2 linked regions of the Variovorax paradoxus B4 genome follow. The protein of the gene in region 1 interacts with the protein of each later gene in a pairwise test. Links are inferred from orthologs where the notes say so. Each region holds a gene or a part of one and is shown on either strand. Other genes may lie near its edges. The genes, in order: pheT and secD.

Region 1 (3,413 bases):
AAGTGCCGTTCTGCTCGATGCTTCCGTGGATTTGTTCCTTGAGCTTGGCGCTCGCGTGGAAGGTGGCCACGCGGCGCTCGCCGATGGGAATGGCCTCGCCGGTGCGCGGGTTGCGGCCCGGCCGCGGTGCCTTCACGCGGATCTGGAAGTTGCCGAAGCCGGAGATCTTGACGTCGGTACCCTCGATCAGGCTGTTGGCAATGAGGTCGAAGAAAGCCTCGACCATGTCCTTGGATTCGCGCTTGTTGAGGCCGATCTGCTCGAACAGCAAATCGGCCAGATGCGCCTTGGTGAGTGCGGGCGTTTCGAGGGCTTCGAGCGTGAATTCCGCAGCGTTCATTCTCATCAACCTCTCAGGCGTGCGCCGAGCTTGGCGCTCAATTGTTCGACGATGGCGCGCACGGCCGGTTCCACCTGCTCGTCGGTGAGCGTGGCGCTGTCGTCCTGGAAGCTCAGGCGAACCGCCATGCTCTTTTCGCCTTGCGCCAGTCCGCCCGATGCCGGCACCGCACCGTCGCGCGCAGGCTGCGGACGATAGATGTCGAACAGCGTGGCGTCGCGCAGCAGCCCTTGCGCCGCTGCCGCCGATTGAATGGCCTGCATCAACGCATTGTGCGTGACGGCTTCGGCCACCACCACCGCAATATCGCGCTCCACCGCCTGGTGCCTGGGCACCGGCCGCGCCACGGGCACGGGGCGCGCGGTGACGGCATCGAGGTCGAGCTCGAACAGCACCGGCGCCAGCGCGAAGTCCCACTTCTGGCGCCAGCGCGGATGCAGTTCGCCGATGAAGCCGATGGCCTTGCCGTCGACCATCACGCGCGCCGAGCGGCCGGGGTGCAGGGCCGGATGCTCCGCCGGCTCGAAGCTCGGCACCCGCGGCGCGAGCAGCGCTTCGACGTCGCCCTTGGCATCGTAGAAATCGACGCGCTGCGCCTTGCCGTCCCAGCGCGCCTCTTCCGCATCGCCCCAGGCGAGGCCGGCCACGCGCATGGGCTGGTCGACGCCGCGCACGGTGCTGTCGGTGGTGGCCACGCTGTCGTCGCGCATGAACACACGGCCCACCTCGAACACGCGCACGCGGGGCGCCTTGCGATCGAGGTTGAACTTGAGCACCTGCAGCAGCGAGCCCAGCAAGGACGAGCGCATCACGCTCATCTGGCTGGCAATGGGGTTGAGGAGCTTCACCGGATTGGCATTGCCGGCCAGGTCTTGCTCCCAGTGCGCCTCGACGAAGCTGAAGTTGATGGTTTCCTGGTAGCCGAGGGCCGCCAGGCTGCGGCGCACCGCGAAGCGGCTGCGCTGGGCCTCGGGCCGCACGCGCGCGGTGATGGGCGCCAGCGGCGCATTGGTCGGCAGGTTGTTGAAGCCGATCAGGCGCGCGACCTCTTCGATCAGGTCTTCCTCGATCAGCAGGTCGAAGCGATGCGGCGGCGGCGTGACGGTCAACGTGCCCTCGCCTTCGCGCAACGCAAAGCCGAGGCGGCGCAGCGCGTCGGCGCATTGCGCCTGCGTGAGCGGCATGCCAATGACGCGCGCGGCACGCGCCACGCGCAGCGTGACGGGCATGGCCTCGGGCACGTTCAGGATCTTGTCGTCCATGGCGCCGGCCTGGCCGCCGCAGATCTCGATGACCAGCTGCGTGATGCGCTCGATGATTTCCACCGTGCGGCTCGGATCGACGCCGCGCTCGTAGCGATGCCCCGCATCGGTCGAGAAGTTGAAGCGGCGCGAGCGGCCCTGAACGGCTTCGGGCCACCAGAACGCGGCCTCCACGTAGATGTTGCGCGTGTCGTCGGACACCGAGGTGGCATCGCCGCCCATGATGCCCGCGAGCGATTCGACGGCCTGGTCGTCGGCAATCACGCCGACCTTGTCGTCGACGCCGATGGTGTTGCCGTTGAGCAGCTTGAGCTGCTCGCCCGCCTTGCCCCAGCGCACCGTGAGGCCGCCATGAATCTTGTCGAGGTCGAAGATGTGGCTGGGCTGGCCGTACTCGAACATGACGTAGTTCGAGATGTCGACCAGCGGCGTCACGCTGCGCTGGCCGCAGCGCGCGAGGCGATCGACCATCCAGGCCGGCGTGGCCACCTTGGTGTTCACGCCGCGCACGATGCGCCCCGAGAAGCGGCCGCAGAGTTCGGGCGCTTCCACCTTCACCGGCAACACGTCGGCAAACGATGCCGCCACCGGCGCGATGGCGGGCGTCCTGAGCGGCGCACCGGTCAGTGCCGCGAGCTCGCGCGCAACGCCATAGACGCTCAGGCCATGCGCGAGGTTGGGCGTGAGCTTGAGCGTGAGCAGCGCGTCGTCGAGCTTGAGCACGTCGCGCACGTCGGCGCCAATGGGTGCGTCGGCATCGAGTTCGAGCAGGCCGCCGTGGTCTTCGCTGAGCTTCAGTTCGCGGGCCGAGCACAGCATGCCCTGGCTTTCCACGCCGCGCAGCTTGCCGAGCTTGATGAGAAAGGGCTTGCCGTCTTCACCGGGCGGCAGTTCGGCGCCGACCAGCGCGCAGGGCACCTTGATGCCGACGCGCGCATTGGGTGCGCCGCACACGATGTTGAGCAAGGCGCCCTGCCCGGCGTCGACCTGGCACACGCGCAGGCGATCGGCGTTGGGGTGCTGCACGGCTTCCTTGATCTCGCCGACCACGATGCGGGTAAAGGGCGGCGCCACGGGGCGGCGCTCTTCGACCTCGAAGCCGCCCATGGTGAGCGTTTCGGCCAGTTCGGCGCTGCCGAAGGGCGGATTGCAGAACTCGCGCAGCCAGGATTCCGGGAATTGCATCTCTTCGATCTCGTATTCGGTATTTATTTCTGTGGACGGGTGCTTACTGGAACTGCGAGAGAAAGCGCAAGTCGCCGTCGAAGAACAGCCGCAGGTCGTTCACGCCATAGCGCAGCATGGTGAGCCGGTCGGGGCCCATGCCAAAGGCAAAGCCGATGTAGCGCTCGGGGTCGAGCCCCATGTTGCGCACCACGTTCGGATGCACCTGGCCGGAGCCCGACACCTCGAGCCAGCGGCCGGCCAGCGGGCCGCTCGCAAACTGGATGTCGATCTCGGCGCTGGGCTCGGTGAACGGGAAGAAGCTCGGGCGGAAGCGCAGCACGAGGTCGTCGCGCTCGAAGAAGGTGCGGCAGAAGTCGGTGAACACGACCTTCAGGTCCTTGAAACTCACGTTCTCGCCGAGCCACAGGCCTTCGCACTGGTGGAACATGGGCGAGTGCGTGGCGTCGCTGTCGACACGGTAGGTGCGGCCGGGCGCAATCACGCGGATCTCGGGCGCCTTCACGGTGCCGGTGGTGTCGGCCGCGGCCGCCGCGAATTCGGCGGCGTACTTCTTGATGTGCTGATGCGCATAGCGCACCTGCATCGGGCTGGTGTGCGGACGCAGGTTGTAGGGAATGCCGTCG
Region 2 (3,281 bases), 3.5 Mb from region 1 along the record:
CGGCCACGTGAAGGACCGCAACCTCGCCGCCGCCCGCACCCGCTGGAGCGAGCTGCTCGCCAAGTGGCGCCATCCGCAGCAGGCGCAGCGCGCCGCCGCCTGATTCTTCGAAAGGAAGCCGGCCCGCGGTGGCCGGCCAGCTCGCGCGGTTGCTACTGAAAAGAGAGCAAAGGACGCGCGGCTGGCGCCCCTGGAAAGCCCCGCCCCCCGCGCCGGATAAGCGCGCGGCGCGGGGCATTGCCACGAATACAATGCCCGCTGCTGTGCGCGGCCCACGCCGCTTCAAGCGCTGACTCGCGGCCTTTTCCTCGGGGCCGCGGAACCGCGGGCCCGGCCCGCGCTTCTGACATTCCTCTTCTCTCTGTTGGAGACTCTCTTGTTCATTTCCTCTGCTTTCGCCCAAACCGCGCCCGCTGCTTCCGGCGGTGGCGACATGTTGTCCTCGCTCGGCAGCATGCTGCCCCTGGTGCTGATGTTCGTGGTGCTGTATTTCGTCATGATCCGTCCGCAAATGAAGCGCCAGAAGGAAGCCCGCGCCATGATCGAAGCGCTGGCCAAGGGCGATGAGGTGGCAACGGCCGGCGGCGTGCTCGGCAAGATCACCTCGCTCGGCGACCAGTACCTTGGCCTCGAAATCGCCAACGGCGTGGAGATCAAGATCCAGCGCAGCGCTGTGGTCCAGGTCCTGCCCAAGGGCGCCGTCAAGCAGTAAGCCAAGCAATCAACGCGCGGCTCGGCCTTGCGCTTCGTGGCGCATGGCCTCAAGTCACGCCGGTGTCCCATCTCTAAAAAGTTTGTGAAAAGCGCGCGCTCATGAACCGTTATCCGGTCTGGAAGTACGCGATCATCGTGATCGTGCTGCTTGTGGGGTTGATCTACTCCCTGCCCAATTTCTTCGGCGAGGCGCCTGCCGTGCAGGTGTCCGCGGCCAAGTCGACCGTCAAGGTCGACGCAGCCACCCAGAGCCGGGTCGAGGAGGCGCTCAAGGCCGCCGGGCTCGCGCCCGACCTGCTCACGCTCGAGGGCGGTTCGCTGCGCGCGCGCTTCGCCACCCCCGACGAGCAGCTCAAGGCGCGCGACACGGTGCAGCGCACGCTGGTGCCCGATCCGGCCGATCCGCCCTATGTGGTGGCGCTGAACCTGGTCTCGCGTTCGCCGGCCTGGCTCACGGCGCTGCATGCGTTCCCGATGTACCTGGGTCTCGACCTGCGCGGCGGCGTCGACTTCCTGCTCCAGGTCGACATGAAGGGCGCCATCGACAAGAAGGCCGAGTCCTTCGCGAGCGACCTGCGCACCACTTTCCGCGACAAGGGCATCCGCGGCACCTCGGTGAGCCGCAACGGCCAGACGGTCGAGGTTTCGTTCCGCGATGCGGCCGCGCTGGAAGCGGCCAAGCGGCTGATCCAGGACCAGTTCCAGGACCTCTCCACCACCGACAGCCAGGACGGCAGCAACTGGCGCCTCGTGGCCACCATCAAGCCCGAAGCCGCGCGCCGGCTCCAGGACGCGGCGCTGAAGCAGAACATCACCACGCTGCACAACCGGATCAACGAGCTCGGCGTGGCCGAGCCGGTGATCCAGCAGCAGGGCCTCGACCGCATCGTGGTGCAGCTGCCCGGCGTGCAGGACACGGCCAAGGCCAAGGACATCCTGGGGCGCACCGCCACGCTCGAGATGCGCCTGGTGGACGAAAGCGCCGAAGGCCGCGCGGCCGAGCTGAGCGGCGGACCGGTGCCTTTCGGCTCCGAGAAATTCCTCGAACGCAACGGCCGCCCCGTGATCGTGAAGAAGCAGGTGCTCGTCACCGGCGAGAACCTCACCGACGCGCAGCCCGGCTTCGACCAGCAAAGCAACCAGCCCAAGGTCGACCTGACCATGGACGCCAAGGGCGGCCGGATCATGCGCGACGTGAGCCGCGAGAACTACAAGAAGCGCATGGCCATGCTGATCTTCGAGAAGGGCAAGGGCGAAGTGCTCACGGCCCCGTCGATCAACGGCGAGCTCGGCAACCGCTTCCAGATTTCCGGCTCGATGACGGTGGCCGAAGCCGCCGACCTCGCGCTGCTGCTGCGCGCCGGCTCGCTGGCCGCGCCAATGGAAATCATCCAGGAACGCACCATCGGTCCGAGCCTGGGCGCCGACAACATCGAGAAGGGCTTCAAGAGCGTGATGTATGGCTTCCTGGCCATCATGGTGTTCATGTGCGCCTACTACGCACTGTTCGGCCTGTTCTCGTCGATCGCGCTGGCCGTCAACCTGATGCTGCTGGTGGCCATTCTCTCGATGCTGCAGGCCACGCTCACGCTGCCCGGCATCGCGGCCATGGCGCTGGCCATTGGCGTGGCCATCGACTCCAACGTGCTGATCAACGAACGCGTGCGCGAGGAACTGCGCAACGGCGCCGCGCCGCAGGCGGCCATCCATGCCGGGTACGACCGTGCCTGGGGCACGATCCTCGACTCCAACGTGACCACGCTGATCGCGGGCATCGCCCTGCTGGCCTTCGGCTCGGGTCCGGTTCGCGGCTTCGCGGTGGTGCACTGCATCGGCATCGTCACGTCGATGTTCTCCGCCGTGTTCTTCTCGCGCGGCCTCGTGAACTTCTGGTACGGCCAGAAGAAGAAGCTCAAGACGGTGTCGATCGGCACGGTCTGGCGCCCCAAGACCGACGGCACTGCCGTGGCTGAAGGCAAGTAAAGGTCAAGGACAAGCGCCATGGAATTCTTCCGCATCCACAAGACCATCCCGTTCATGCGCCACGCGCTGGTGCTGAACATCGTCTCCTTCGTCACCTTCGCGCTGGCGGTGTTCTTCCTGCTGCACCGCGGGCTGCACCTGTCGGTGGAGTTCACGGGCGGCACCGTGATGGAGGTGGCCTACCAGCAGTCCGCCGACATCGGCAAGGTGCGCGAGGCCATCGGCAAGCTCGGCTATCCCGACGTGCAGGTGCAAAGCTACGGCACCTCGCGCGACGTGCAGATCCGCCTGCCGGCGCAAAAGGGCATGAACTCCGACCAGCAGAGCGCGCAGGTGATGCAGGCGCTCAAGACGGTCGATCCGTCGGCCACGCAGCGCGGCATCGAGGTCGTCGGCCCGCAGGTCGGCGAGGAGCTCACCACCAACGGGCTCAAGGCGCTCGGCATGGTGGTGGTCGGCATCATGATCTACCTGGCGATCCGCTTCGAATGGAAGTTTGCGGTGGCCACCGTGCTGGCCAACCTGCACGACGTGGTCATCATCCTCGGGTTCTTCGCCTTCTTCCAGTGGGAGTTCTCGCTCGC

The links.
Region 2: the proteins of pheT (region 1) and secD interact in binary tests that used the Escherichia coli proteins (3 or more experiments, as listed by UniProt). The link is inferred for Variovorax paradoxus B4 from one-to-one orthologs.

The regions. Positions count from the first base shown.
Region 1 is NC_022247.1:2,094,739-2,098,151, reverse strand. The notes cover bases 67-3,166. They hold pheT (phenylalanine--tRNA ligase subunit beta), read right to left. Parts: upstream 2,788-3,166; coding sequence 346-2,787; downstream 67-345. Other genes in these bases: pheS (phenylalanine--tRNA ligase subunit alpha), read right to left, coding at 2,831-3,166; VAPA_RS09730 (integration host factor subunit alpha), read right to left, coding at 67-340. Outside these bases: more of VAPA_RS09730, read right to left, coding at 1-66; more of pheS, read right to left, coding at 3,167-3,413.
Region 2 is NC_022247.1:5,575,961-5,579,241, reverse strand. Bases 288-3,255 are described here. They hold secD (protein translocase subunit SecD), read left to right. Parts: upstream 288-813; coding sequence 814-2,697; downstream 2,698-3,255. Other genes in these bases: secF (protein translocase subunit SecF), read left to right, coding at 2,716-3,255; yajC (preprotein translocase subunit YajC), read left to right, coding at 377-712. In the rest of the region: VAPA_RS26105 (indolepyruvate ferredoxin oxidoreductase family protein), read left to right, coding at 1-103; more of secF, read left to right, coding at 3,256-3,281. UniProt on the Escherichia coli protein: Part of the Sec protein translocase complex. Interacts with the SecYEG preprotein conducting channel. SecDF uses the proton motive force (PMF) to complete protein translocation after the ATP-dependent function of SecA.